2 regions of the Microcella sp. genome follow, and region 1 is predicted to be linked to the other one. Evidence: predicted binding sites of a transcription regulator. Region 1 holds the regulator's gene; the other holds the start of a gene.
What was found. Region 1 encodes HspR, which represses chaperone genes until heat shock. Its sites were predicted from a motif close to AAGTTGAGTCNNNNNGACTCAACTT; they were not measured.
Positions count from the first base shown of each region.

Region 2: the regulator HspR is predicted to act here: its motif matches at 12,635-12,659, upstream of KL788_RS07250 (Hsp20/alpha crystallin family protein).

Region 1 covers NZ_JAHHDS010000003.1:1,564,362-1,579,005, forward strand. The annotation lists gene KL788_RS09345 (MFS transporter) at 1-1,269, opposite strand, end outside; gene KL788_RS09350 (serine protein kinase RIO) at 1,340-2,158, opposite strand; gene dnaK (molecular chaperone DnaK) at 2,492-4,363, shown strand; gene KL788_RS09360 (nucleotide exchange factor GrpE) at 4,366-4,989, shown strand; gene KL788_RS09365 (DnaJ C-terminal domain-containing protein) at 4,997-5,974, shown strand; gene KL788_RS09370 (heat shock protein transcriptional repressor HspR) at 5,995-6,411, shown strand; gene KL788_RS09375 (class I SAM-dependent methyltransferase) at 6,415-7,521, shown strand; gene KL788_RS09380 (NADPH-dependent F420 reductase) at 7,531-8,169, opposite strand; gene KL788_RS09385 (ATP-dependent Clp protease ATP-binding subunit) at 8,329-10,488, shown strand; gene KL788_RS09390 (GyrI-like domain-containing protein) at 10,485-10,988, opposite strand; gene KL788_RS09395 (LysE family transporter) at 11,068-11,739, opposite strand; gene KL788_RS09400 (LLM class F420-dependent oxidoreductase) at 11,789-12,778, opposite strand; gene KL788_RS09405 (PGPGW domain-containing protein) at 12,789-13,169, opposite strand; gene KL788_RS09410 (threonine aldolase family protein) at 13,212-14,285, opposite strand; gene KL788_RS09415 (ABC transporter permease) at 14,349-14,644, opposite strand, start outside.
Region 2 covers NZ_JAHHDS010000003.1:1,114,246-1,128,889, reverse strand. The annotation lists gene KL788_RS07300 (ABC transporter ATP-binding protein) at 36-1,958, shown strand; gene KL788_RS07295 (ABC transporter ATP-binding protein) at 1,955-3,763, shown strand; gene chrA (chromate efflux transporter) at 3,986-5,302, shown strand; gene KL788_RS07285 (alpha-amylase) at 5,309-6,763, opposite strand; gene KL788_RS07280 (DUF4282 domain-containing protein) at 6,882-7,340, opposite strand; gene KL788_RS07275 (MGMT family protein) at 7,413-7,817, opposite strand; gene KL788_RS07270 (GNAT family N-acetyltransferase) at 7,832-8,284, opposite strand; gene KL788_RS07265 (NADP-dependent isocitrate dehydrogenase) at 8,405-9,619, shown strand; gene KL788_RS07260 (hypothetical protein) at 9,877-10,167, shown strand; gene KL788_RS07255 (heavy metal translocating P-type ATPase) at 10,236-12,167, shown strand; gene KL788_RS07250 (Hsp20/alpha crystallin family protein) at 12,164-12,586, opposite strand; gene KL788_RS07245 (ferredoxin--NADP reductase) at 12,742-14,217, opposite strand; gene KL788_RS07240 (FAD:protein FMN transferase) at 14,226-14,644, opposite strand, start outside.

The DNA of each region.
Region 1 (14,644 bases):
GGTCGTCGCGTACAAGCCGAAGATCTCGCCTTCCCGGCCGGGCGGGGTGACGCGCGCAAGGAGCGAACGACTCGCCGCCTGCACCGGTCCGACGAAGGCAGTGAGCAGAAGCCCGAAGATCCAGAACACGATGACGCCAGCGGGCTCCAGGAGGAAGACCAGGATTCCCGCGATACTGAGGCCCGCCAGTGAGTACAGGATGACGCGTCGAGCGCCGAAGCGATCGTCGAGGCGGCCGGCGAAGATCGTGGAAACACCGGCGATGAGGTTGGCAGCGATGCCAAACAGGATGACCTGCTCGGCGCTGAATCCGAATGCGACGGATGCCAGAATCGCGCCGTAGGTGAAGACGCCTGCCAGCCCGTCGCGGTAGACCGCGGCGGCGAGGAGGAACCAGAAAGTCTGACGTGCGTTGCGAAACAGATCGACGATGTTCCTCACGAGGATCCCGTACGACCGAAAGAAGCTGACTCGCTCAGCACCAGCGGCAGCGGGTGCCTCCGGTACGTTGAGGAAGATCGGAATCGCGAAGATGATCGTCCAGATCGCGCAGCACAGGGCGATCACGCGGAAGGGCAGACCGTTGTCGAGCGGAAGCCCGAAGAAGTCGAACGTCTGGGCGACGACGACGAGGATCAGCGCGAGGATGCCACCGAGATAGCCGAAACCCCAACCGAGGCCGCTGACGCGACCGATGGTGGCCGGCGTCGAGACCTGCCGCAGCATCGCGTTGTAGTTGACTCCTGCGATCTCACCAAACACGGAGCCGGCCGCGATCAACAACGCGCCGAACCAGAAGTAGGCAGGCATCGCTTCGACGAAGAACAGGCCGAGGGTGCACGCCACCAGCAGCCCTGTTCCGATGCCGAGCCACAGTTTGCGGTTGCCCGCCGCATCGGCACGCTGGCCGAGCACGGGCGCAATGAGGGCGATCAGGATGCCGGCGATGAGCCCGGCGATCCCATAGTTGGCCGCGAGCGCGTCGATCGCTTGTCCGTAGCGCGGGTCCTCAGGACCAAGAGCGGCGATCTCCGGGTCGATGAAGGCGTCAGAGGTCAGGTACAGCGCGGCGAACACGAAGGTCACAATGACCGTGTTGAAGGGCTGTGTGGCCCAGTCCCAGAACGCCCACGACCACACCGCCTTCTTGGGTACGGCGCCGGTGGCTTCAGTGCTACCGACTGCCGCAACCGCTCCCGTGCGAGCAACGGTGGGGGGAGTGGCGGCTGATTCGTGTGCGACGTCGTTGTCGGAGGGCTTCTCAGTCATGGGCTCACGCTATCCCGCAGCAGTGAACAACAGGTAGCGCGAATCGGCATCGTTTTCGCGCCGCGCATCGTCACCCCAGGCACGCGAACACCTCGTCGGTGAGAGCCCGGGCGTCGACGGCGAGACCACGCCGCGCGAACCACTCGGCAATGACGCGGCAATCGCGCTCGAGCAACTCAAAACCGCTCGGGTTCGAGACCACGTCGACGAGTTGTGGCAGGTCGATGACCACGATGCGCCTGTGGTGCACGAGCAGGTTGTAGGGCGACAGGTCGCCGTGCGCCCAGCCCTGGTCGGCGAACAGCAGCAGCACGCTGCGCACCTGCTCGAAGAGCCTCGCGAGCTCGGCGCGGTCGACGCGCACCTCTGCAAGTCGAGGCGCGGCGGCGCGGCAGTCGCCGATGAACTCGAGCAGCAGCTCGGTGCCGAGCACCTGCACCGGGTACGGAACCGGTGCGCCGAGCATCCACAGGCGGCTGAGCGCGTCGAATTCTGCGGCTGCCCAGACGCCGGCCTGCACCTGGCGCCCGTAGCGGGATCCGCGCTCGACCGCTCGAGTGTCGCGCGACCGCCGCAGCCGGCGGCCCTCGGTGTACTGCGACGAGCGATGGAAATCACGATGGTCGGGGTCGCGGTAGCGCTTCGCGGCGAGCACCACGCGATCGCCGCCCGCAACACCGCGCTCGATCAGATGCACATCTGCTTCTTTGCCGGTCTTGAGAACGCCGAGCTCCGTATCCCAGGCGGCGGATGCGGTGATCACCCAGTCGGGGCGCGGTGCGGGCCCGCGTTGCGTCGGTGTGGTGAGGGGCCAGGTCGACCATCGCTGGTCGGACCCGGGCTCGTCGGGGAGCGCAGAGAAGGAATGGTGCAGGTCGAAAGAGGTCACGAGAGAACTCCGAATGCCGGAGGCCGCCGCGCTGAGAGAGAAGGTCTAGACGAGAGCGGCCCGAATGGTCGAGGGGTATGCGCGCAGGCTGACGACAGTCATGGCGTGCTCCTCTCTCGACGGGGCTGTTCTCGATGGCGCGAAGCGCTGGTGCGCGATCCGACTACCGCCACGCTAGCCCCGCGCGGCAGCCTCGGACAAGAGCTACCTGAGAATTGAGCCAGTGCCGCTCAAGTTTGTGCCTCTCGACTTGACAGCGAGCATCCGGAAATCCAAACTTGATACAGCGCGACTCAACCTTTCGCGCTCCCTGATCTCGTAAGGAGCACCACCATGGCTCGTGCCGTCGGTATCGACCTCGGAACCACCAACTCCGTCGTCTCTGTTCTCGAAGGTGGAGAACCCACCGTTATCGCCAACGCAGAAGGCTTTCGCACGACCCCGTCGGTCGTCGCCTTCACGAAAGACGGCGAGGTGCTCGTCGGCGAGACCGCAAAGCGCCAGGCGGTTACCAACGTCGACCGCACCATCGCGAGCGTCAAGCGCCACATGGGCACCGACTGGAAGGTCGAGGTCGACGACAAGAAGTACACCCCGCAAGAGATCAGCGCGCGCATTCTGGCGAAGCTGAAGCGGGATGCGGAGCAGTACCTGGGCGAGAGCGTCACCGACGCCGTCGTCACGGTTCCGGCGTACTTCAACGACGCCGAGCGCCAGGCCACGAAGGAGGCCGGCGAGATCGCGGGCCTCAACGTGCTGCGCATCATCAATGAGCCCACCGCGGCCGCGCTCGCCTACGGCCTCGACAAGGGCAAGGAGGACGAGCTCATCCTGGTCTTCGACCTCGGTGGCGGAACCTTCGACGTGAGCCTGCTCGAAGTGGGCAAAGACGACGACTTCAGCACGATTCAGGTGCGCTCGACCGCCGGCGACAACCGCCTCGGCGGCGACGACTGGGACGGCCGAGTCGTGGCCTACCTGATCCAGCGCTTCAAAGAGACCACGGGCGTCGACGTCAGCAACGACAAGATCGCCAAGCAGCGCCTCAAGGAGGCCGCCGAGCAGGCGAAGAAAGAGCTCTCGAGCTCGACGAGCACGAGCATTCAGCTGCCCTACCTGTCGCTGACCGAGAACGGCCCTGCGAACCTCGACGAGACGCTCAGCCGCGCCAAGTTCGAAGAGCTGACGAAAGACCTGCTCGACCGCACGAAGAAGCCGTTCGAAGACGTCATCCGCGAAGCGGGCGTCAAGGTCGACGACATCGCGCACGTCGTGCTCGTCGGCGGCTCGACCCGCATGCCCGCCGTCACCGAGCTCGTCAAGAAGCTCACGGGTGGCAAAGAGCCCAACAAGGGCGTCAACCCCGATGAGGTCGTGGCCGTCGGCGCCGCACTGCAGGCCGGTGTGCTGAAGGGCGAGCGCAAAGACGTTCTGCTCATCGACGTCACCCCGCTGAGTCTCGGCATCGAGACCAAGGGCGGCATCATGACGAAGCTCATCGAGCGCAACACGGCGATTCCGACCAAGCGCAGTGAGACCTTCACGACGGCCGACGACAACCAGCCGAGCGTGGCGATCCAGGTCTTCCAGGGCGAGCGCGAGTTCACGCGCGACAACAAGAACCTGGGCACGTTCGAGCTCACGGGCATCGCGCCGGCTCCGCGCGGAATTCCGCAGATCGAGGTCACCTTCGACATTGACGCCAATGGCATCGTGCACGTGTCGGCGAAAGACAAGGGCACCGGCAAGGAGCAGTCGATGACCATCACGGGCGGCTCGTCGCTCGCGAAAGAAGACATCGAGCGCATGGTGCGCGAGGCCGAAGAGCACGCCGCCGAAGACAAGGATCGTCGCGAGAAGGCCGAGGTGCGCAACAACTCTGAGCAGCTCGTCTACTCGATCGAGAAGCTCATCAAGGAGAACGACGACAAGCTTCCTGACGACGTCAAGGGCGAGGTGCAGGCCGATGTGGATGCTCTCAAGACGGCGCTCGCCGGTGACGACGACGCGGCGGTGAAGACCGCGTTCGACGCCCTCAACGCCTCGCAGACCAAGCTCGGTGAAGCGATCTACGCTGCCTCGCAGATGGACCCGACGCCCTCGGAAGACCAGCAGGAGTCGTCGAACGACGATGACGTGGTCGACGCCGAGATCGTCGACGACGAAGACGAGTCGGAGAAGAACGCGGACAAGGACAAGGGCTAGTCATGGCGCCGAAGAAGCGCGACGACGAGAACGACGCGAACCTCGAGCCGATCGACGAATCGACCGAGCCTCTCGCCGAGGACGGCGCGGTGACCGATGCAGAAGAGATCGACGAACTCTTTGCGGCGGAAGACGCCGACGTCGAGGTGTCGGAGTCGGGGAACACTCTTGACGCCGACATCGACCACATCCTCAGCGAGGCCGGGCAGCGCGAGATCGAGGAGTACCGCGATCGCGCCGCCCGCGCCGAGGCCGAGCTCGCCAACTTTCGCACGCGCGTCGAGCGCGACCGCGCCGCGAACCGCGAAGCGGTCATTGCCGACGTGATCCGTTCGCTGCTGCCCGCGATCGACGACCTCGATCGCGCGGCCGCGCACGGCGACCTCGAGGGCAGCCCCCTCGAGCTCGTGGCGCAGAAGCTGCGGGCGGCGCTCGAGCGCTACGGTCTGCGCTCAGTCGGCGTCGTGGGCGAGCCCTTCGACCCGGCGGTGCACGAAGCGATCGTGCAGCTGCCGAGTGCTGACGTCACCGAGAACACCGTGGCTGACGTGATCGAGGGCGGCTACGCCCTCGGCGACCGCCTCGTGCGGCCCGCCAAGGTCGCTGTCTCGGTTCCGCAGGGGTAGGTGAGGCATGGCCAGTCAAGACTGGTTCGAGAAAGACTTCTACGCCGTGCTCGGCGTGAAGAAAGATGTCTCTGAGGCCGAACTCAAGAAGGCCTACCGCAAGCTCGCGCGGCAGTACCACCCCGACTCGAACCCGGGTGATGCCGCCGCCGAAGCGCGCTTCAAAGAGATCAGCGAAGCGCACTCGGTGCTGAGCGACCCGGCGCAGCGTGCCGAGTACGACCAGGTGCGCGCCATGGGCTCCGGCGCCCGCTTCACGGCGGGCGGTGCTCCGGGCGGCTTCGACGATGTCTTCGGCGGGATGTTCGGGCAAGGTCAGCGCGGAGGTCAGCGCACCGCCCCCGGTGGCTTCGAAGACATCTTCGGCGGCATGTTCGGCAACGGCCGGTTCGGGCAGACGAACGGCGGCTTTCGCGGATACGGCGGCCCCACGAAGGGGCGCGACCAGGTCGCGACCGTGGGCCTCGAGTTCATGACCGCGATTCAGGGCGACACCGTGACGCTCGAGCGCCCGGGCGGGGGCAAGCCGCTGCAGGTCAAGATCCCCGCCGGTGTAGCCGACGGGCAGAAGATTCGACTGCGCGGCAAGGGCGAGCCGAGCCCCGACGGCGGCGAGGCCGGTGACCTCGTGCTCACGGTGCAGGTGCGCAAGCATCCGGTCTTCGAGCGCGACGGTATTCACCTGCGCGTCGATGTTCCGGTCACGTTCGTCGAGGCGGCACTGGGTGCGACCATCGAGGTGCCCACCCTCGGTGGTGCTCCCGTCAAGCTCAAGGTGGCGCCCGGCACCCCCAGTGGCCGTGTGCTGCGCGTCAAGGGCCGCGGGGTGACGACGAACAAAGGCACGGGCGATCTGCTCGCGACCGTGCAGGTGGCGGTGCCCGCGCACCTCAGTGCCGAGGCCCAGAAGCATCTGCAGGCCTTCGCCGCGGCGCTGCCCGCCGAGAATCCGCGTGACGAGCTGATCACTCGAGCGCAAGGATAGGAGCGAGAGGGGTGGAGGCCATGGACGAGAGCAGCCCGATCTTCGCGATTGCCGTCGCCGCTGAGCTCGCCGGCATGCACCCGCAGACGCTGCGGCAATACGACCGGCTCGGGCTCGTCTCGCCGACGCGCACGGCTGGCCAGAGCCGCCGCTACTCGATGCGCGACGTCGTGCAGCTGCGCGAGATCGCGCGGCTGAGCGGCGAGGGCCTCAACCTCGAGGGCATTCGCCGCATTCTCGAGCTCGAGAACGAGGTCATCGCCTTGCGCTCGCGCGTGCGCGAGCTCGAGACGGCACTCGCCGATGAGCTGCTCGCGCGCCCCGGCCGTCGCGTCTTCGCGGCTGGCGCCGAGGGCGACGTCGTGTCGATCAAAGCCGGCACGCGCGTGCAGAAAGCGAATCAGCTGGTCGTCTGGCGCCCCTTGCGGCGCGGCTGATCCATGACCGTCGACACTCTTCTCAACGGCCTGAGCCGTCGCCCCGACATCGCCACGGCAGAACTGCGGGCGTGGGACGCCGCCGATCGCTATCTGCTCGACACCGCCGCCCCGCTACTGAGCGACCGCGCGACCGAGGTCGTCGTCATCGGCGATACGCACGGGGCGTTGACGCTGGGCGCTCTCGCACTCGGCGCGCAGCAGGTTCGCGTGCAGACCGACTCGCTCGTGGCCGAACGGGCCCTGCAGGCGAACGCCGCCGAGCTTGGCGAGAGCCGCTTCACGCTGCATCCGCTCGACGAGGTCGTGACCGCGGCATCGCGCCTCGTGCTGCTGCGCCTGCCTCGCGCGCTCGACCATCTCGACGCCATCGTCCGCGAGATCGCGCGGGCTTGCCCGTCTGACGTCGTGGTGCTCGCGGGCAACATGCTCAAGCACATGACGCCGACGCAAAACGACGTGCTGCGCGAGAGCTTCGAGCAGGTCGACGTGTCGCTCGCGCGCGGCAAAGCGCGACTGCTCACGGCGCAGCGGCCGCGCGCCGTCTCGTCGCGACCGCCGACCGAAACCCGCATCGACGAGCTTGACCTCACGATCGTGGCGCTTGCGGGCGTCTTCGCCGGGGCGTCGCTCGACATCGGCACGCGGGCGATGCTCGAGGTCGCCGACCAGTGGCCTGCCTATGAGCGCGCGATCGATCTCGGATGCGGAACCGGCGTGCTCGCCACGACGCTCGCCCGCCGAGAGCCCGGCGCGCACGTCATCGCGAGCGACATCTCGGCGGTCGCCGTCGCGAGCGCGGCTCTCACGGCGCAGGCGAACGGTGTCGCGATCGAGGCCGTGCGTGACGACGGACTCTCACTGCAGCCCCACGGCAGCGCCGACCTCATCGTGCTCAACCCGCCGTTTCACGTGGGCGCCGCGGTGCACACCGGAGTCGCCGAGCGACTGTTCGTCGAGGCCGCGCGCGTGCTGCGGCCGGGCGGCCAGCTCTGGGCCGTGTGGAACAGCCACTTGGCGCACACTCCGGCGCTCGAGCGCGCCGTGGGCTCGACTCGTCAGGCCAGCCGTACCCCGAAGTTCACGGTGACCGTCTCGCGCAAACGCTGAGCGACTTCGTCAGCGCTGGGCTTCGGCGAGCTTGCCTCTCAGCTGCTCAACCGTGAAGTGCGGAATGTACCCGGGCTGATCGCGCTCGATGCGCCAGCTGTCGGTGAGCGCTCCGCCGTCGACGACGTCGAAACCGATCTCGTCGATGAGCGCGGCCACCCGATCGCGCGCGTCGGCGTCGTCGGCATAGACGGCCAGCGCTCGACGCCCGTCGGAGCCTGCGGGCTGCGCGTGCGTGAGGATCTCGCGCGCCGGAATGTGGTTGAACGCCTTCACGACGCGCGCACCGGCGAAGTGCCGGGCGACGAGTTCTGATGTGGTGGTCTCGCGAGCATCCAACTCAGCGATCGCGCCGTCGCGACCTGGGTAGTAGTTGTTCGTGTCGATCACGATGCGCCCCTCGAGCAGGTCGCTCGGGATGCTCGCGAGCGCCCACAGCGGAACCGCGACGACCACGATCTCGCCCGCGTGCGCCGCCTCGGCTACCGTGCCCGCGCTGGCCAGGTCGCCCAACTCGGCGACGACCGCGCCGAGCGATTCAGGGCCCCGCGAGTTCGCCACCACGACTTCGTGCCCCGCTCTCGTCAGTGCGATGGCGAGGGTGCCGCCGATGTTGCCCGAACCGATGATGCCTATCGTCGTGGTCATGCTGGGTGCAATCGGTCAGCACGCCGGTGCATTCCCCGTTCGCCGTGAGCGCAGGAGAGTCGGGGGCCCGCGCTGGCTTCACAGCCAAGCGCGGCGTAAACTTGAGTCATACCGACTCAGGTTCATCCGACACCAGGTCAACCAGCAGGAGAGCACACCATGGCCAACATGCAGGGCGCCCCCTCTAGCCAAGAGCAGCAGAAGTCTGCCCTCGAGCAGTACGGCGTCAACCTCACCGAGATCGCACGGTCGGGCAAGCTCGACCCGGTGATCGGGCGCGACGCCGAGATTCGACGCGTCAGCCAGGTGCTCAGCCGCCGCACGAAGAACAACCCCGTGCTCATCGGTGAGCCCGGCGTCGGCAAGACCGCCGTCGTCGAAGGCCTCGCCCAGCGCATCGTCGCGGGCGACGTGCCCGACTCACTCAAAGACAAGCAGCTCGTCGGCCTCGACCTGTCGGCGCTCGTCGCCGGCGCGAAGTACCGCGGCGAGTTCGAAGAGCGCCTCAAGGCGGTGTTGAAAGAGATCGACGAGTCGAACGGCCAGGTCATCACCTTCATCGACGAGCTGCACTCGCTCATGGGCGCGGGAGGCGGTGAGGGCTCGGTCGCGGCCGCCAACATGCTCAAGCCCATGCTTGCGCGCGGCGAACTGCGCATGATCGGTGCGACCACGCTCAACGAGTACCGCGAGTACATCGAGAAAGACGCTGCGCTCGAGCGCCGCTTTCAGCAGGTCTTCGTCGGCGAGCCGAGCGTCGAAGACACCGTCGCCATTCTGCGCGGCCTGAAAGAGCGATACGAGGCGCACCACAAGGTGACGATCGCCGACAGCGCGCTCGTGGCAGCGGCATCCCTCAGCAATCGCTACATCACGAGCCGCCAGCTGCCCGACAAGGCCATCGACCTCGTCGACGAGGCCGCGAGCCGCCTCAAGATGGAGATCGAGTCGAGCCCCGTCGAACTCGACGAGCTCAAGCGCGCCGTCACGCGCCTCGAGATCGAAGAGCTCGCGCTCAAGAAGGAGAAAGACGAGGCCTCGAAAGCGCGTCTGGTGAAACTGCGCGATGAGCTGAAAGAGAAGACCCAGCAGCGGGATGCTCTGCAGCAGCGCTGGAGCCTCGAGAAGTCGGGCCTCACCGCCGTCGGCGAGTTGAAGACGCGCCTCAACGAGTCGCGCATCGCGCTCGACAAGGCCATGCGCGAGGGCGAGTACCAGCAGGCCTCGAAACTCAACTACGAGATCATTCCGGGCATCGAGCAGCAGCTCGCCGACGCCGAGAGCGTTGAGAGCGGCCCTCGCATGGTCAACGATCAGGTGACCGACGACGACATCGCGGCGGTCGTTGCGGCGTGGACGGGTATTCCCGTCGACAAGCTCACGCAGGGCGAGACCGAAAAGCTGCTGACCCTCGAAGCCGAGCTCGGCAAGCGCATCATCGGGCAGAAAGACGCGGTCGTCGCCGTCGCCGAGGCCGTGCGTCGCACCCGGGCCGGCATCAGCGACCCCGACCGCCCGACCGGCTCGTTCCTCTTCCTCGGCCCGACGGGCGTGGGCAAGACCGAGCTCGCGAAGGCGCTCGCCGACTACCTGTTCGACGACGAGAAGTCGATGGTGCGCATCGACATGAGCGAGTACGGCGAGAAGTTCTCTGTCTCGCGCCTCATCGGTGCCCCTCCCGGCTACGTGGGCTACGAGCAGGGAGGTCAGCTGACCGAGGCCGTGCGTCGACGGCCCTACTCGGTGATCCTGCTCGACGAGGTCGAGAAGGCCCACCCCGAGGTCTTCGACCTGCTGCTGCAGGTGCTCGATGACGGCCGTCTCACCGATGGTCAGGGTCGCACCGTCGACTTCCGCAACACGATCCTGATTCTGACCTCGAACCTGGGTTCGCAGCTGCTCATCGACCCGTCGCTCGACTGGCCGGCGAAGGTCGCGGGCGTCAACGACATCGTGCGACAGGCGTTCAAGCCTGAGTTCGTCAACCGTCTCGACGACATCGTTGTCTTCTCGCCGCTCTCGGTCGACGACCTCGGCCAGATCGTCTCGCTGCAGATCGACCGCCTCGAACGCCGTCTCACCGAGCGCCGTCTGCAACTGGCGGTGACGCCGGATGCTCGCACCTGGCTCGCCGAGCGCGGCTACGACCCCGTGTACGGCGCGCGGCCGCTGCGCCGCCTCATGCAGCACGAGATCGACGACGCCCTCGCCCGAGCGATACTGTCGGGCACGATTAGCGACGGCGACGTCGTGCGGGTCGACGTGGCACCGGGTGGCGACGACCTCGTGGTGGCCCGTATGGCTGACGTGCCTGCCTAAGCTGCTGCGTCGGAGTTCGGAGCAGCTGCTTCGGCGACCGGCCAGCTGATCTCGGTGAGCAGGTCCATCGGATCCCCACCGGGTTCGGGCTCGGTGAGGTACGACTCCCACATGAGCGGCCCGGGGGTCAGCGAGTGCTCGCCCATCCACTCGGTGAGAAGTCCGTAGCTCTCACCGAGAGTGTCGTACGAGCCGCGGTGCACGACCCGCGCGACGCGGCCGCCGGGCAGCGTGAACGCCCCGACTCCGTCTTCGGGCACCACCATGCCTGCGCTGGGCACACCGCCCGCGACGTCGACGGTGTCGGTGGGCATCCCGAAGTAAATGGCGAGCGGCGGGCCTGTGATCGTGATCTGCTGGCGACTCAGCACGGCGGGAACCGCCTGGAACGCGCGATCGAAGAACTGCGGCAACGTCGACAGGGGTACGACCTCGCGCAGCACCGCGACGGGGCACGGGTCGACGGTGAGCAGATGCGGAACAGCCTGGGTCTCGGTCATGAGAACCTCCAAGGTCGGAGGGGATGCCGCTCAGTGTGATCCTCTGCCGTGTCGCGGTAAAGGGCCGAAGGTCCTGAACCTAGACGAGGGCGGCGCGCACCGCGAGCGCGATGACGAGCGCCCCGCCGACGAGGGCGGTAACTCGCGCGCCCTTCGGGCCCGTGAGCACCCGCCCGACGAGCGACCCGGCCGTCGTGAGCAGCAGTTGCCAGCTGAGCGAGGCGGCGAAGGCGGCGAGCACGAACACCGCTCGCTCCGCCGCGGTGGCGTCTGCGGGGATCGTCGAACTGCCGATGAGCGCCGCGAAGTAGACGACGGTCACGGGGTTGATGAGCGTGAGCGCGCTGACGGTCACGAACAGCCGCCATGCCGTCACGCGACGCACGCCGACCCGAGCCGTCGACGCATCAGCATCAGCCGCGCTGTGCTCGTCGATCTCGACCGCCGTGATCGGTGCCGCTTGCCGACGGAACGCGGGCCACGCGAGCACGATGCCCAGCACCACGAGCACGACCACCGAGATCCACCGCAGAGGCTCTTCGATCTGCAGGATCAGGGGCGCGATCACGGCCCCGGCGGTGACCGCAACGGTCGCGTAGATCCCGTCGACCGTCGCGGCGCCGAAGGCGCCGCCCGCGGCCACTCGCGCGCCGTGCCGCGCGCCGAGAGTGATCAGCAGCGCGGCGATCGCACCGACGGGTATCGCCAGGGCATAGCCCGCGATCGCGCCAGCCAGCAGTGCCTCCAGCACGGGCATCCTCTCGGTCAGACCGCCCGCATCGGCGACCGGCCCGACGAGATTACAGCAGCGCGGGCATGACCTCTTTCTCGAACAACTCGATACCGCTCGTGTCGTAGGCGGCCTCGGCGAAGTAGGTGATGGCGTAGGTCATGCCGAGTGACTCGCGTGCCTTGAGCTGCTCGACGATCTGCTCGGGAGTGCCGGCGAGACCCGACCCGTTGCGCAGGTCGGCGACGGCCTTCGCCGCGCGCTCGTCACCGATGTAGGGCGTCAGGCGCGCTTCGATCGCGGCGATGCGCTCGGCGACCTCCGCCTCATCGCGGCCGACGACGGTGTTGAAGTTCGACGACCGCGTGATCGCGTCGAAGCTTGTTCCGAGTCGTTCGCAGTGACCGCGCAGAACCTCGCTCTTGTGCGTGAACTCTTCGGGGGTGCCGGCGAAGTTCGTGTACCGGGCGTACTGCGCGGCGATGCGCAGGGTTACCTTCTCGCCGCCGCCGGCGATCCAGAACGGGATGCCCTCCTTCTGCACGGGTAGCGGCCGAACGATCGCGCCGTCGACCTGGTAGTACCGGCCATCGAGGGTCGCCGTGCCCTCAGACCAGGCCTGCTTCATGATCTGTACGCCCTCGTCGAGCATGCGCAGGCGGTCGCCGATCTCGGGGAACCCGTAGCCGTAGGCGTTCCACTCGTGCTCGTACCAGCCGCCGCCGATGCCCATCTCGACGCGACCCCCCGAGACGTGGTCGACCGTGGCAGCGACCTTCGCCAGATAGGCGGGGTTGCGATAGCCCATGCACGTGCACATCTGGCCGAGGCGCACGCGCTCGGTCACAGCGCCGAACGCCGCCATGAGGCTCCACGCCTCGTGCGTGGCCTCGTCACTCGGCACCGGCACGGTGTGAAAGTGGTCGTAGACCCAGATCGACTCCCACTGCCCCGCATCGGCGTGCAGCGCGAGACTCTTCATCACCGCCCAGTGCTCGTTCGGGTCGATGTCGACGAGGTCGTGGCGCCAGCCCTGGGGAATGAAGAGTCCGAATCTCATGCACCCCACGCTACGCCTGGGGAGCATCCTTTCGCGCAGCGCGCTTCTCGCGCGCCGCCTTCGCGGTGGCCGCCGCGCGCGTGGCCAGGTCGACGCCCTGCCGATTGAGCTTCTTCGCCCGCTCGCTCTCGGTGCCGAGAATCGCGAGTCCGCCGAGGGCGATGAGAGTGCCGGGGCCGGGCAGAGGCATGAGCACGACGCCCAGCCCGACGGTCGTGCCGCCGACCACCTTCACGCCGGTGCGGTAGGCCCGGTCGAGCTTCGGGCGTCGCCGAATCGCCTCGCGCGCCGACGCCGCGGCTGAGCGCGGCTTGGTGATGCGCGTCGCGGCACCCGCGGCCTCGTACCCGGCGTCGCCGGGTTGAAGAATGCGGGGGTCGTGGGTGCTCACGCATCTAGCCTGCGCGGCGCAGCTTGGGGGGTGCTGACAGATCTAGCGGGTGAGCTCTTGCCGCACGACCTCGATGAAGCCGTCGATGTCGGCCTCAGTCGTGTCGAACGCGCACATCCAGCGCACCTCGCCGCGAGCGCGGTCCCAGTCGTAGAAGCGCACGCGCTCGCGAATGCGGTCGGCGGCGTCGTTCGCCAGGAGTGCGAACACGGCATTGGCCTGTGTCGGCTGGCTGAAGCCGAGCGAGTCGGTGGGCACGTCGCCGGCGGCGAGCATCCCCTCAAGACCCGATCGCAAGCGGGCCGCCATCGCGTTCGCATGCATCGCCGAGCGGATGCCCAGTCCCTCGTCGAACAGCGTCAGCAGCTGTGCTGAGATGAAGCGCATCTTGCTCGCGAGCTGCATGTTCATCTTGCGCAGATAGATGAGCCCATCGACGCGCGAGGGGTCGAGCACGACGATCGCTTCAGCACCGAGCAGCCCGTTCTTGGTGCCGCCAAGCGACAGCACGTCGACGCCAGCATCGGCGGTGAACGCGCGCAGGCTGGTGCCAAGAGCGGCGGCGGCGTTCCAGACGCGGGCACCGTCGAGGTGCAGCGCCATGCCGTGCGCGTGCGCGTGGTCGGCGATCGCACGCACCTCGTCGGGCGTGTAGACCGTGCCGACCTCGCTCGTGTTCGTGATGCTGACGGCGAGCGGCTGCGCGCGGTGCTCGTCGCCCCAGCCGAAGGCCTCGGTGTCGATGAGTTCGGGGGTGAGCTTGCCGTCGGGTGTCGGCACCGTGAAGAGCTTGAGCCCGCTCACGCGCTCGGGTGCCCCGCCTTCGTCGGTGTGAATGTGCGCCGTACCGCTCGCGATGACGGCGCCCCAGCGCGGCATGAGCGCGGTGAGCGAGAGTACGTTGGCGCCCGTGCCGTTGAACACGGGGAACACCTCGGCGTGCTCGCCGAACTCGGCCTTGATGACCTCGGCGAGCTGCGCCGTGTACTGGTCTTCGCCGTAGGCGATCTGGTGGCCGCCGTTGGCGTCGGCGAGGGCGGCGAGCACTTCGGGGTGCACGCCGGCGTAGTTGTCGCTGGCGAAGCCGCGGTAGGTGGTGTCATGGATGCGGGTCACCCCCGTATCCTCCCACCCACCGCGGCCGTGGTGCTGTGCAGAATCGCTCAGCACCTGGCTGCATCAGCCCCGCAGCGCCTCGCCGAGCTTCACGCGGCCGCCGGTGCGCAGCAGCGAGTTCTCGTAGATGCGAGCGCCGATCGCCACGATGACCGCGGCGCTTGCCGCGAGCAGCACGAGCGAGAGGTAGGGCTCCCACCACTGCACCTGCTCGAGGAAGATGCGCGTCGGCATGCCGACGGGCGACGAGAAGGGCACGTACGACATGATGCCGACCACTACCTCGTTGTCGTAGAAGAAGATGATCAAGAAGTAGGGCAGCATCACGAGCCACATGACCGGCTGCAGCACGCTGCCCG
Region 2 (14,644 bases), 450 kb from region 1:
CGCCACGAGCGGCCGCGTCGTATCGAGGACTCACCGTGTCGACGACCACACCAGATCAGCCCAGGCTGAGCACCTTCAGGGCGATCGCCCGCATCTACCCCTACGCGAAACCCGCGATGCCGTGGATCTACGCGGGCATGGGCGCGGCGCTGGCAGCGGGCGTTGTGACGCTCGTGATTCCGATCGTGTTGCAGGGTCTTGTTGACGGCCCGCTCGCCACGGGCGATCCCGGGCAGATCTGGCCCGCCGCACTGATCGTGCTCGTGCTCGGCGTACTCGAGGCCGTGTTCATCATGCTGCGCCGCCTGTTCGTACTGACCCCCGGCACCCACATCGAGGCGCGCATGCGCAATGGGCTCTACGCCCAGCTGCAAGACCTGCCCGTCGCCTTCCACGACCGCTGGCAGTCGGGGCAGTTGCTGAGCCGCGCCGTGAGCGACTTGAACCTCATCCGCCGCTGGTTGTCGTTCGGTTTCGTGTTGCTCATCGTCAACTCGATCACGATCGTCATCGGCTTCATTGTGCTCATCAACTGGAGCCTCTGGCTTGGCCTGCTCTTCCTCGTCATGAGCATCCCGCTGTGGATCTACGGCTACCTCTTCGAGAACAAGTACTCGGTCATCGCGCGACGCGCGCAAGACCAGCAGGGCGACCTCGCGACGGCGGTCGAAGAGAGCGTGCACGGCATCCGCGTCTTGAAGGCGTTCGGGCGCGGCAAGCACTCGCTGCTGAAGTTCGCCGACCAGGCCGAGCTGCTGCGCGGCACCGAGATCGAGAAGGCCAAGGCGATCGCGGGCATCTGGTTCTGGCTGCTGCTCATTCCCGATGTTGCTTTCGCCCTCTGCCTGCTCGGCGGCGTCGCGCTCGCGGCGAACGGCGAGCTGACCGTCGGCGAGCTTTTCGCGTTCTTCGCGACCGCGACCGTGCTGCGGTTCCCGATCGAGTCGATCGGCTTCTTGCTCTCGATGACCTTCGACGCCCGCACGGCGACCGACCGCTTCTTCGAGGTCATGGACGAGATCAACACGATCACCGACCCCGAAGAGCCGGCCACGATCGCCGCGCCCACCGGGCGACTCACGTTCGAGAACGTCGTCTTTCGGTATCAGGATGCTGCCGCCGACACCCCCGGAACCCTCAACGGCATCGACCTCACCCTCGAGCCCGGCGAGACCATGGCTCTGGTCGGCATCACCGGTAGCGGCAAGACGACCATGACGGCGCTCGCCACGCGGCTCTACGACGTGACCGAAGGTCGAGTGCTGCTCGACGGCGTCGACATTCGTGACCTGACGCGCGAAGAGCTGCGCCGGCACATCGCGATGGCGTTCGAAGACGCGACGCTGTTCTCGGCGAGCGTGCGCGACAACGTGCTGCTCGGTCGGCCCGAGCTCACCGAGAGCGACGAGCCCGCCGACGCCGCCGAGGCCGAGCGCGTGCTCGCCGAAGCTCTCGACATCGCGCAAGCCGACTTCGTGCACAGCCTGCCGAACGGTGTCGACACGACCGTGGGCGAGGAGGGCCTGAGCCTGTCGGGCGGCCAGCGTCAGCGGCTCGCGCTCGCGCGCGCTGTCGCAGCGAACCCCGCCGTGCTCGTGCTCGACGACCCGCTCAGCGCGCTCGATGTCGACACCGAAGCCCTTGTCGAGGCAGCCCTGCGCCGCGTGCTCGCGACGACCACGGGCCTCATCGTCGCGCACCGCCCCTCGACCGTGCAGATGGCCGACCGCGTCGCGCTGCTGCAAGAGGGCCGCATCACCGACGTCGGCACGCACAGCGAGCTGCTCAAGCGCAACGAGCACTACCGCTACGTGCTCTCGTCGCTCGAAGACGAAGAGCTGGCCGCGGCTGAACGTGTCGACCGCGAGCTCAAGCTCGCGGAGGAAGAGGGCCGACGGCGCGATGCCATCGACCGCGAGAGCAGAGTCATCGACAACGAAGGCGAGGTGACCCGATGAGCGTCACAGGAGTAGAGGGCGAAGAGCGCGACGACTTCTCGCGCGCCGAGTCGAAGCAGATTCGCGCGAGGTCGCTGCAGTTGCTCGGTTCGCTCGTGCGCCCCCTGCGGTGGCGCATCGTGGGCACGATGGTCGTGCTCGTGATCTCGATCGCCCTGCAGGTCGCGGGCCCCGCGCTCATCGCGCTCGGCATCAATACGGGCCTGCCTGCGCTACTCGAACAGAACGACTGGATGCCAGTGGCTCTGATCGTGGGGGCCTACGTCTTCACGGGCATCGTGGGCGCGGCTCTCGCGGCCGCGTTCCAGGTGATCAGCGCGCGCTTGAGCCAGGCGATTCTGCTCGACCTGCGCAAGCGCGTCTTCTTGCACACGCAGCGTTTGTCACTCGAGTTCCACGAGTCGTACACCTCGGGTCGCATCATCGCGCGCCAGACGAGCGACCTCGACTCCATTCGCGAGCTGCTCGACTCGGGGCTCACGCAACTGGTCTCGGGCATCCTCTACATGGGGTTCACGGCGGCGGCGCTCGTCATTCTCGACCCCGTGTCGGGCATCGTGCTCGCTGTCTCGCTCATTCCGCTGCTGCTGCTCACGCGGTGGTTCCAGGTGCGCTCGCAGACCCTGTTCCGGCAGACCCGCGTGGCGTCGGCGCGCCTCATCGTGCACTTCGTCGAGACCATGACGGGCATCCGAGCGGTGAAGGCGTTCCGCAAAGAGCCCCGCAACGCGCGCCAGTTCGCCGGCCACGTCGAGGACTACCGCGACGCGAACGCGCGCGTGATCCGCCTGTTCGGCATCTTCGACCCCGGTCTCGTGCTCATCGGCAACGTGACCGTCGCTGCGGTGCTCGTGGTCGGCGCCTTCCGCGTGGTCGACGGCGCGCTGCTCATCGGCTCGCTGCTCGCGATCGTGCTCTACACGCGCCGGTTCTTCGACCCGGCCGAAGAGATGGCGATGTTCTACAACTCGTACCAGTCGGCCGCTGCCGCGCTCGAGAAGATCTCGGGCGTGCTGGAGGAGAAGCCCGGTGTGCCCGACCCGACGACGCCGATCGACCTGTGGAAGGCGCGCGGCACCGTGCACTTCGACCAGGTGAAGTTCTCGTACAACGAGGACGCGGTCGTGCTGCCCGACCTCGAGCTCACGATTCCTGCGGGGCAGACCATCGCGCTCGTCGGCACGACGGGTGCGGGCAAGTCGACGCTCGCCAAGCTCATCGCCCGGTTCTACGACCCGAGCGAGGGCGCGGTGACGCTCGACGGCGTCGACCTGCGCAAGCTGCACCCGAAAGACCTGCGGCGCGCGATCGTCATGGTCACGCAAGAGGCCTACCTGTTCTCGGGCACGGTCGCCGACAACATCGCGCTCGGCAACCCTGAGGCGAGCCGCGACGAGATCGTGGCCGCGGCGAAGGCGGTCGGAGCGCACGACTTCATCGAGTCTTTGCCGAACGGCTACGAGACCGACGTCAACAAGCGCGGCGGTCGCGTCTCGGCAGGGCAGCGGCAGCTGATCTCGTTCGCGCGGGCGTTCTTGGCCGACCCCGTCGTGCTGATTCTCGATGAAGCGACCGCCTCGCTCGATATTCCGAGCGAGCGCCTCGTGCAACTCGGCCTGCAGACCCTGCTCGCCGACCGCACGGCGGTCATCATCGCGCACCGGCTCTCGACCGTCGCGATCGCCGACCGGGTGCTCGTGATGGAGCACGGCCGCGTCGTCGAAGACGGCACACCTGCCGAGCTCATCGCGGGCACGGGCAAGTTCGCCCAGCTGCACGCGGCCTGGCGCGACTCGCTCGTGTAGCGCGGCCGCCTGGCGCGAGTCGCTCGTGTAGCTCGCCGGGAGCGTCTGCGCGCCGGGCGTGCACCGTCGGGCAGGTTGGGCGAGCCCGTGCCTCACAACTCAGACTGTTTGCGACACCTCGTACGGAAGGGTGCGTGCGAAGTGTCGCAAACAGTGCGAGAACGTGCGAGGTGAGTCACGCGCGTACGCGCGGGTTCACCGGGGCTGGGTAGGGTTCGCCGTGTGACCGATCGACCTGAGGATGCTCACCCTGGGCCCGACGACGCGCTCGAGCCCGGCGACGAGCTAGGCGCGGCCGCTCGGCAGGGCGACGACACCGCTGCCGCGCCTCACGGTGACGACTCGGCCTCCACTCCCCGCGGGTCGGCGCTCGAGGTGCTCGGCCAGTTCACGGTGCTCGGCCTCACCTCGTTTGGCGGACCCGTGGCGCACCTCGGCTACTTCCGCGAGCGACTCGTCGTGCGGCGGCGCTGGATCAGCGAGCAGGGCTACGCCGACCTCGTCGCTCTCGCGCAGTTCTTGCCGGGGCCGGCGTCGAGTCAGGTCGGGTTTGCGCTCGGGCTGCAAAGAGCGGGCATCCTGGGCGGGCTCGCCGCCTTCGCGGCGTTCACCCTGCCGAGTGCGGTGCTGCTCGTGCTTGCGGCACTCGGGGCTCCGTTGCTCGACGGCGCGCTCGCCGAAGGGCTCATCGCCGGCCTCAAGGTGGTCGCCGTCGCGGTCGTGGCGCATGCCGTCTGGGGCATGGCTCGCGCGCTGACGCCCGACGTGCGCCGCGCCACGATCGCGATCGTGGCGGGCCTGATCGTGCTGCTCGTCGGCACCGGGTGGGCCACCCTGGTCGCCATCGCTCTCGGGGCCGTGGCGGGCCTGCTGCTGTGCCGTGCGGCGGTGTCGGCGGCGCCCGCGAGGCTCAGCATCCCGATCTCGCGCACCGCTGGCGCGATCTGTCTCGGCGTCTTCGCCCTGCTACTCGTCGGTCTGCCGTTGCTGGCGGTGCTCGTGCCGAGTCAGCCGCTCGCCGTCGCCGACGGGTTTTTCCGCGCCGGCGCCCTCGTCTTCGGCGGCGGGCACGTCGTGCTGCCGCTGCTCGAGACCGCGGTCGTCGAGCCGGGGTGGGTGAGCGCGTCGCAGTTCTTGGCCGGCTATGGCGCCGCGCAGGCCGTGCCGGGCCCACTCTTCACCTTCGCGGCCTTCTTGGGTGCCTCGATCGCACCCGGCGCGCAAGGTGTACTGCTCGCCGTTGTCGCGCTCGTCGCGATCTTCGTGCCGGGCCTGCTGCTCATCGCGGGCGTGCTGCCGTTCTGGGGAGCGCTGCAGGGTCGGCCCGCGGTGCAGGCCCTCGTGCGCGGAGCCAACGCGGCCGTCGTCGGGGTGCTCGCTGCGGCGCTCTACGACCCCGTCATGACGAGCGCGCTTGTTGACGCGCCCACGGTCGCTCTGGCGGTGCTGTGCACCGTGCTGCTCATTGTCGCGCGCCTGCCCGCATGGGTGATCGTCATCATCGGCGCCGGGGGCGGGATGCTCCTCGTAGCGTTCTGAGAGGGCTCAGCGGTCGACGGCGCCGACGTGCAGGGCGACCACGCCGTATCCGGGAACCTCAGCCGTGAAGCGGCCCGACCCGTTGACCTCGATCACGGTGCCCGACACGGCCTCGATGTAACGGCCCGGAGCGAGCGAGGTGTCGAACGTCGCCTCGGTGCTTGTTGCGCCCGCGTTGAACGCGACGAAGCCGAACGCGCCGCGCCCGAAGCCCGTGACGGCGCGCAGCGCGCGATCGTCGTCGGCGCCAAACTCGATCGCGTCGGTCAGGGGAGCGTCGCCGACCGCCGAGCGGAAGGCGAGCATCCCCTTCACGACGTCCCAGCGCTGCGGGCAGACCCACTCGCCGGGCTCATAGCGCGGCTGCGGCGCGGTGGCGGCCCCCTCGCACGATGCGTCGAGCACCGCACCCGATTCGTCGAGTGGCGGCCCCGCGTCTCGACCCACGAAGGCATAGCCGCTCGAGAGCTGGGGCGTGCCGTAGGGGTGCGCGAGCAGGAAGGCGATCGCGAGAGCGTACTGCTCGCCGTCGACGTACGAAAGGGTCTCGCCGTTGCGCTCGGTGTCGTGGTTGTCGACGAAACTGATGGCCTGCTCGCTCGGGATCGACCCGCCCTCGGGGCCGAAGATGACGTCGGGGTTGAGCTTGCCGCTCTCGACCATGCTCGTGAGCGTGCGGGCCTGCAGAAACTCCCAGACGTGGCCATTGCCGAGGTACTGCTCGGGCGTGATGGGCTCGCCCTGGCCGCGGATGACCTCTTGGTAGATGCGCGTGCCTTCGGGCAGCCCCGCGACGATCGCGGCAATGTCGACCGGCGGCATGTGCTTGGCCGCGTCGATGCGGAACCCCGCGACCCCGAGCGACAGCAGGTCGTCGAGGTAGGCGCGCAGGCGCTCTTGCACGCGCGGCTCGCCCGTGCGCAGGTCGGCGAGGTTGACGAGCTCGCAGGTCTGCACCTCGGCCTCGTCGCGGTAGTCGATGATGTCGCCCGTCGGCGACTCGGTGCACTGGTGAAAGTCGTCGGGCCCCCAGAGGCCGGGGTACTCGTAGTGTTCGTAGGCGCTGCCCGCCCAGCCGGCGCCCGGCGTGCCGAGCCCGGTCATGTGGTTGATGACCGCATCCGCCACGATGTCGACCTCGTGCTCAGCGCAGGTCGCCACCATGGAGGCGAACTCGTCGCGCGTGCCGAGCCGCGACTCGATGAGGTAGCTCACGGGCTGGTAGTGCACCCACCATTCGTCGCGCACGACGTGCTCTTGCGGCGGGCTCGTGAGCACCCAGTCGATGCCGAGCTCACCCAGCGCCGGGCACTCCTCAGCGATGGCATCCCACGTGTACTGGAACAGCAGGATGCCCGCATCGCGCGACCCTGCAGCCTCGGGCGGCTCGGCCGCGGGCGTGCAGCCCGCCATCACGAGCAGGGCCGCCGCGGCGGTCGCGGCGAGCAGTGTGCGGCGCATCCCGGCCCCCTTCGTCGCGCGCCCGCTGAGTGCAAGCGCTTGCACGACTCTAGCGCGGCGACGCGGCAGAGCGAAGCGCCCGTGGCGCGGACCGCCAACGGGCGCTGCGTCGCGCCCCCTACTTGCGCAGGCTCGCGGTGTTCTCGGCGATCGCGACGAGGGCCACATTGACCTCGACGATCATGCGCGCGAGCACGATCGCGACGAGAGTGGCGATCGGCACGAGCACGAGAGCGCCCAGAATCGTCAGGATGCCCGAGATCGGTTGCGCGTTGACCGGACCAGTCATGAGCCCGACGCCCGTGACCACGATGCTGAAGAAGGCGACGAGACCGGCGAGCACGATGCTGACGAGCAAGATGGCGTAGATGAAGCCCGCGATGCGGCGGGTGATGAAGGTCGTGAACCTGAAGTCGACCAGGGCCTTGAAGAAACCCGGCACGGCGCTGACGTCGAGCGAAAGCGTCTGATCGGCGCGGGCTGCCGCCGGAGCGTCAGCGTCGGGGGAGGCTTTTGCCGCGGCAGGAGCCGCCTTCGGCTTGCGGGCGTTCGAGGCGGGGGCGGGCGAGTCGGTCACGAGAACCTCCGGAGTTCAGGATGCGCGGCGCTCGCCGCACCAGGGCACAGTATCGCCGCCACCGGTCGGGCGCTACGACCGGGCGCTACTCGATGCTGGCGCGTCGCGCCACGGTACCCATCGGGCCGTGGCGAGGTCGAGCCGATAGTCGAGCACGTCACCCGTGAGGCCACGCATGCCGCCGGTCGCGCGCAGCGGCGTGTCCTCGGCCCGGTAGTGCTCGAATGCAGCGCGTTCGTGCCCGGCGGGCGGGCGGCCGTCGGCCCGCACCACGCGCCACCAGGGCACACTCGAGCCCTCGGTCGCCATGACCCGCCCGACCGCGCGGGCACCGCGCGACCCGAGCTCAGTGGCGACATCGCCGTATGTCATGACGCGACCACGCGGAATCTCGGCAACGACGAGCAACACCGCGCCAGCGAAGTCGAGCGACGGCGGCGGGGCCGAGTGGTCAGACGGTTGGCGCACGGAGGGCATACCGAAGGCGCCTCTCAGACGTCGAGAGCACCGATCTTCTCGCCAAATTCGGTCTCGCCGGTCTCGACGAAGCCGATGCGCCGGAAGAACTCGCCGGGCCCTTCTTCGCCCGGCTCCCAGATGACGGTGACAGTGCTGAATCCGCGGGCGCGCGCCTCGTCGGCGAGTGCGTGCACGGCGAACTTGCCCACGCCGCGGCCCTGCGAGCTGGCGTCGACGTTGATGCGCCAGATGCAGCTGCGAAACTCTTCGCGCGGGTGCTCGGAGTCGAAATTGCCCCGCACGAAGCCCACGACATCGTCGCCGTCGAGCACGACGCGCGCCCACGTCGTCGTCGGATTCACATAGGCATCGGCCTCGGCGTACGACACCGGCGTGACGAATTGCTCTTGCCCCGGGCGCAGAGTGAGCCCGTTCGCCGCGACGATCGTCTTGGCCGACAGCTCTTCTAGTCTCAAGTCACCCATGCCCCCAGGGTAGACGCAACCACCGAGAGCGGGCACGTCTATATATCTCGATGTCGAGACATCGGCCCGAAACGCTAGGCTGAAAGACGACACTGCAGCAACCGAGGCAAGGAGCACTACGTGGAGAAGATCAAGGTCGACGGCACGGTCGTCGAACTCGACGGCGACGAGATGACGCGCATCATCTGGCAGTTCATCAAAGACCGCCTGATTCACCCCTACCTCGATCTGACGCTCGAGTACTACGACCTCGGCATCGAGCACCGCGACGCCACCGACGACCAGGTGACGATCGACGCGGCGCACGCCATCATCAAGCACGGTGTCGGCGTCAAGTGCGCCACGATCACCCCCGACGAGGCTCGCGTTGAAGAGTTCGGCCTCAAGAAAATGTGGAAGAGCCCGAACGGCACCATTCGCAACATCATCGGCGGCGTCATCTTCCGCGAGCCCATCGTGATCTCGAACATTCCGCGCCTCGTGCCCGGCTGGAACAAGCCCATCATCATCGGCCGCCACGCTTTCGGCGACCAGTACCGCGCCACCGACTTCCGCTTCGAGGGCCAGGGCACACTCACGGTCGAGTTCACGCCCGAAGACGGCTCCGAGCCGATGAAGTTCGAGGTCTACCAGTCGCCCGGCAGCGGTGTGGCCCAGGTGCAGTACAACCTCGACGAGTCGATTCGCGACTTCGCGCGCGCCTCGCTCAACTACGGCTTGGCCCGTAACTACCCCGTGTACCTCTCCACGAAGAACACGATCCTCAAGGCCTACGACGGCCGCTTCAAGGATCTGTTTGAAGAGGTGTTCGAGGCCGAGTTCAAGGCGCAGTTCGAGGCCGCCGGCATCACCTACGAGCACCGCCTCATCGACGACATGGTCGCGTCGGCCATGAAGTGGGAGGGCGGCTACGTCTGGGCCTGCAAGAACTACGACGGCGACGTGCAGAGCGACACTGTGGCGCAGGGCTTCGGCTCGCTCGGCCTCATGACGAGCGTGCTCACGAGCCCCGACGGCCAGGTCGTCGAGGCCGAGGCCGCTCACGGTACGGTCACGCGCCACTACCGCATGCACCAGCAGGGTAAGCCGACGTCGACGAACCCGATCGCTTCGATCTTCGCGTGGACCCGCGGCCTCATGCACCGCGGCAAGCTCGACGGCAACCAGGCGCTCATCACCTTCGCCGAGACCCTCGAAGACGTCGTGATCACGACGGTCGAGAGCGGCAAGATGACGAAAGACCTCGCGATTCTCATCAGCCCCGAGCAGTCGTACCTGACGACGGAAGACTTCTTGGCTGCGCTCGACGAGAACCTGCAGTCGCGACTGGCCTGACACCAGAGACTCAGTGAGTGGATGCCCGGGGCTGCGTGCCTCGGGCATCCGTCGTCTCGGGGCGGTTGCGAAAATATACCCCCGGGGGTATTCTGAGGGCACGCGTCGATCGACGCCCTCATCGTCGGAAGGAACTCCCATGTGCTCACCCGCCCGTTGCGCCTCGTGCGGCAAGATCACCTGGACCGGTTGCGGCCAGCACATCGAGCAGGCGCTCGACGGCGTCGCGCAGGCCGATCGCTGCAGCTGCTGACCTCGTGACCGATCGCGCCGAGCGCATCGCCGCCGCACGTGCGGCCGCCTTCGATGCGCTCGCCGCGGCGACGGGCGATGCTTCGCTGTGCACACTGTCGCGAGAGCGGCTGCCTGCCGCGAAATACCACGAAGGCGCCGTCGCAGCACTGGGTGATGCGCAGCGGGCGGAGCGAGCCGAGTTGCCGATTCCTGACGCGCACACCTGGGGTTCGCAGTGGGCGCGTCATATCGAGCACGATGCCTCGTGGAAGGCATATGTGGTCGGCGGGCGCGAGGCACTCGCCGCCCTGTAGCGCGCACACGGCACGATCGAGGCCGTCTGGCACTGGCGGTTGCCCCTGAATCGCGCTAGACCGGGCCTGTGACGCGAATCAGTTCGGCAGTGCGCCGCTTTCCGCTTGTTGCCGTGACCGTGGTCATCGGCGCGACAGCTGGCGCACTCGCCCTCTCGGGGTTCGAGCCTGCCGCGCGCTGGCTCGTCTCGCTCTACGCACTGGGCATTGCGGCCATGGAAGCCGTCAGCATGGTGCGTGGGCTGCTTGCGAAGCAGTTCGGCCTCGACATTCTCGCCGTCACGGCCATCGTGAGCACGGTCGTGGTGGGGGAGTACTGGGCGAGCCTGATCATCGTGTTCATGCTCGCCGGTGGCGAGGCCCTCGAGGTGGCCGCCGCGGGTCGTGCGCAGCGCGAGTTGCGGGCGCTGCTCGATCGGGTGCCGCAGCAGGCGCATCGCATCGAAGACGACGGCTCGGTGGCCGACATTGCCGTCGATCTGGTGCGCGTCGGCGACCGGCTGCTCGTTCGGCCCGCCGAGATTCTGCCCGTCGACGGCGAGCTGGCCAGCGGCCTGGGCAGCCTCGATGAGTCGTCGCTCACCGGTGAGAGCCTGCCGGTCGACAAAGAGGTCGGCGATGCGGTGCTGAGCGGTTCGGTCAACGGCCCGGCCGCCATCGAGATCGTGGCGACTGCCGTCGCTGCTGATTCGCAATACCAGCGCATCGTCGAGCTCGTGCGCGAGGCCTCCTCCAGCAAGGCGCCCCTCGTGCGGCTCGCCGACCGCTACGCCCTGCCGTTCACCGGCGTCTCGCTCGCGATCGCGGGAGTCGCCTGGGCGGTGAGCGGTGACCCGGTGAGGTTCGCCGAGGTGCTCGTCGTCGCCACGCCCTGCCCGTTGCTCATCGCCGCCCCCGTCGCGTTCATGGGCGGCATGAGCAGCGCCGCGAAGCGCGGCATCGTGATGAAGAGCGCGGCCTCGCTCGAGAAGCTCGCTCGCGTGCGCACGGTGGCCTTCGACAAGACCGGCACCCTCACCCAAGGGCGCCCTGCCGTCGTCGGCGTGCACCCTCGGCCCGGCTTCGACGAGCGCGAGCTGCTGCACCTCATGGGCTCGGCCGAGCAGTACTCGTCGCACGTGCTCGCCGCGTCGATCCAGCAAGCCGCGCTCGATCGCGCCGGCGCCCTCAGCCCGTCGACCGACGCGCGTGAGGTGGCGACCTTCGGAGTCGAGGCGACCGTCGACGGTCGCCGCGTGCGGGTCGGCAAGCCCGCGTTCGTCGCCGAGCACGCTGCCGACCTCCAGGTGCACACCGCCGAGAGCGGCGCCGCTGTTGTCTATGCGGCGGTCGACGGCCGCTTCGCCGGTGTCATCGTGCTGCGGGATGCCGTGCGCGACGATGCCGCCGACACTCTCGTCGCCCTGCGCGCGCTCGGAGCCGAGCGCATCCTCATGGTCACCGGTGATGTCGCTGCCACCGCCGGGCCGATCGCCGAGAGCCTCGGCATCACCGAGCTGCACAGCGAATGCCTGCCCGATGACAAATTGCGGATCATCCGCGAGGCGCAGCTGCGCCCGGTCGTCATGGTCGGCGATGGAGTCAACGACGCCCCGGTGCTCGCCGTCAGCGACGTCGGCATCGCCATGGGCGCCAAGGGCTCGACGGCGGCGAGCGAGTCGGCCGACGTCGTGATCCTGCTCGACGACATCGCCCGCGTCGCCCGCGCCGTGGCGATCGGTCACCGCACGGTGCGCATCGCGTTGCAGAGCATCTGGCTCGGCATCATCATCTCGATCGGCCTCATGCTCGTCGCCGCGGCGGGACTGCTGCCCGCCGTCGTCGGCGCCACCCTGCAGGAGGCGGTCGACCTCGTCGCCATTCTCGGGGCGCTGCGCGCGGTGCGGGCAGGGGTGGCGCCCGTGCCGGGGCTGGATGCGCCGCCCACGGCCGCACGAACGCCAACGGGCCCCGAACCCGAGGGTTCGAGGCCCGCGCGGCGCGCGTCGAGGTCGAGCTAGGCCGAGACCTCCTGGCGCTCGTTCGAGGTCGCGACTTCGATCTTGCGCGGCTTGGCCTTCTCGAGCACCGGGATCATGACGCTCAGCACGCCGTTCTCGTAGTGCGCCGAGATCTGCTCGGTGTCGATGTCTTTGCCCAGCGTGAGCTGTCGCAGGAAGGTTCCGGCGGCGCGCTCCCGCGCGAGCCACTGCACGCCGTCGAGCGAGCGCGGCGTGCGCTCGGCGCGGATCGTGAGCAGCTGGCCGTCGACGTCGACGTCGACCGAACCGGGGTCGATGCCCGGCAGGTCGGCGGTCAGCACGTAGTGGTCGGCGTCGCGGTAGAGATCCATCGGCATCACGCGCGGGCTCTCGCGGCGGTCGAGCAGGTTCGCGGCGACGCGGTCGAGCTCGCGGAACGGGTCGAAGATCATGCTCATCGTGTCGTTCTCCTTCACGTCGCCCGCCGAGGCGGGCCGAGGTTTCGAGAGTTGAGCCGGGGTGACTCAACTACGACGATATTAGCACTCGACACATGAGAGTGCCAGAGGTTCGCGCAGGGCGAAAGACCTGGTGAGACCTCGTTCTGGGTTGTTCAGTACCCGGCGAAGTAGTCGGTCTGCACGCGCTTCGCACCTGCGCGGCGCAGTGCTGAACGTGCGGCGGCGACGACCGAGGGAGGGCCGGAGACGTAGGCACGGCGCGACGCGAGGTCGGGCACGGCCTCGCGCAGAGCATCCGTCGTCAGCTCGTCGCGCGTGAGCGTGACAAGGCGCGCACCCGCAGCCTCGATCGTGTCGCGGTAGAGCACCTCGTCGGGGTTCGACGGCACCACGACCACGACGATGTCGCGTTGCTCGCCGCGCGCGACGAGACTCGCGAGCTGACTCGCGAAGGGTGTCACGCCGATGCCGCCCGCGAGCAGCAGCAGTGGGATGCTCGCATCGCGCGGCAGCACGAAGTCGCCGGCGATCTGGGTGGCGGCGATGCGAGTGCCGGGCTCGAGACTCGCGAGCGCGGCCTTGAACGAGCTGCCGCCCTCGGGAGTGCGGATGCCAATGGCCAGACGCGGCTCGCTCTCCGCGACCGCGCGCTCGGGTGCCGAGGCGATCGAGAAGGTGCGGCGCAGACCCCGGATGTCGGCCTTGTGAGGCAGATGCAGCTCGAGATACTGCCCGGCGTCGAATCGCACGGGGCGCGAGGGCTCGAAGAGCCACTCGGTGGCAGCGGGCGACAGGGGCCTCTGCTCGAGCACGCGCACCGAGAACCCGCTGCGGCGCGAGGCCGCGAACGCGACGATGTTGCCGACGACGAGCGCGAGCTCGGGCGAGGTGTAGATCGGTCCGAACCCGAAGGGCACCGAGAAGGCGACCGCGACGACCGCGGCGGTGAGCCAGCGCTGCCAGTCGCGAGGCGGCAGGGTCTGCGGCTCGCTGAGCATGAACCCCGCGAGAAACACGACGGGGAACAGCTGCAGCACCGTAGCGACAGCGCCCAGTGGTGCGGTGCCCGTCAGCACCAGCCGTGCGCCGATGATGACGATCGTGAGGGCGATGAACACGAGCCCCACATCGAGTCGTCGAGTCCGGTCGAGCAAAAGCAGAGCACCAACGGCGACGGCGGGCAGCAGGGCAGGCGTCGCGATCCACCAGAACCCGACGCCCTGGCCGAGGTAGTAGCCGATAATGCCCGCGATGAGCACGCCCGTCGCCGCGGGGTTCAGCAGGTGCCGGCCGCGCCACACGATGAGGTACTTCGAGAGCGCTGCGAGCACCGCGGCGCCGGCGGCGGCGATGAGCCCCGTGGTCGTGAGGCTCGGCTGCACGATGCAGGTGATGATGAGCGCCGTGATCACGCTCGACTCGCGGTGCGGCACGACCCGGGCGAGGCGGGCGGCGACCTCGTTGGCACCGAGGGTCGCGACGAGCACGACGCCGAGCGTGCCGAGAATCGCGTAGGGGTCGGGTCCGATCGCTCCGAGAAACGCGAACAGCACGGCCTGCACAAGCACGATCGCGAGGGTGATCGTCGCCAGGCGGTACATGCTCACGCGGCCGGTCAGTGCATCCACTCGTGCCCTCATGCGAACAGCTCCCCTCGAAAGCCGGCGCTCGCCTCGAGGCCGGTGTGCGTGCTCAGTCGAACCCACTCGAACGCGAACGCCTCGCAGAGACGCGCCGGTTCGACGAAAAACAGTGCTGTCGCGAGACCGTCGGCGAGCAACGCGCTGTCGGCGACGACCCACGTGGCGACGACGCCGTCGGCCACCGGTCGCCCCGTGACGGCGTCGACGATGTGGTGCAGGCCCTCGCCCCACGCGCGCCGATTGATCGCCGAGCCGCACAGCGCGGCATCGGTCACCTCGGCGACACCGACCGCCTTCGTCGGGTCGGCCGGGTGCTCGAGTGCGATGCGGATGCTGCGCTCGCCCCGCACGCGCACGTCACCGCTCGCATCGACGAGCGTCTCGGTCACGCCGCGGGCCGCGAGCAGGTCGC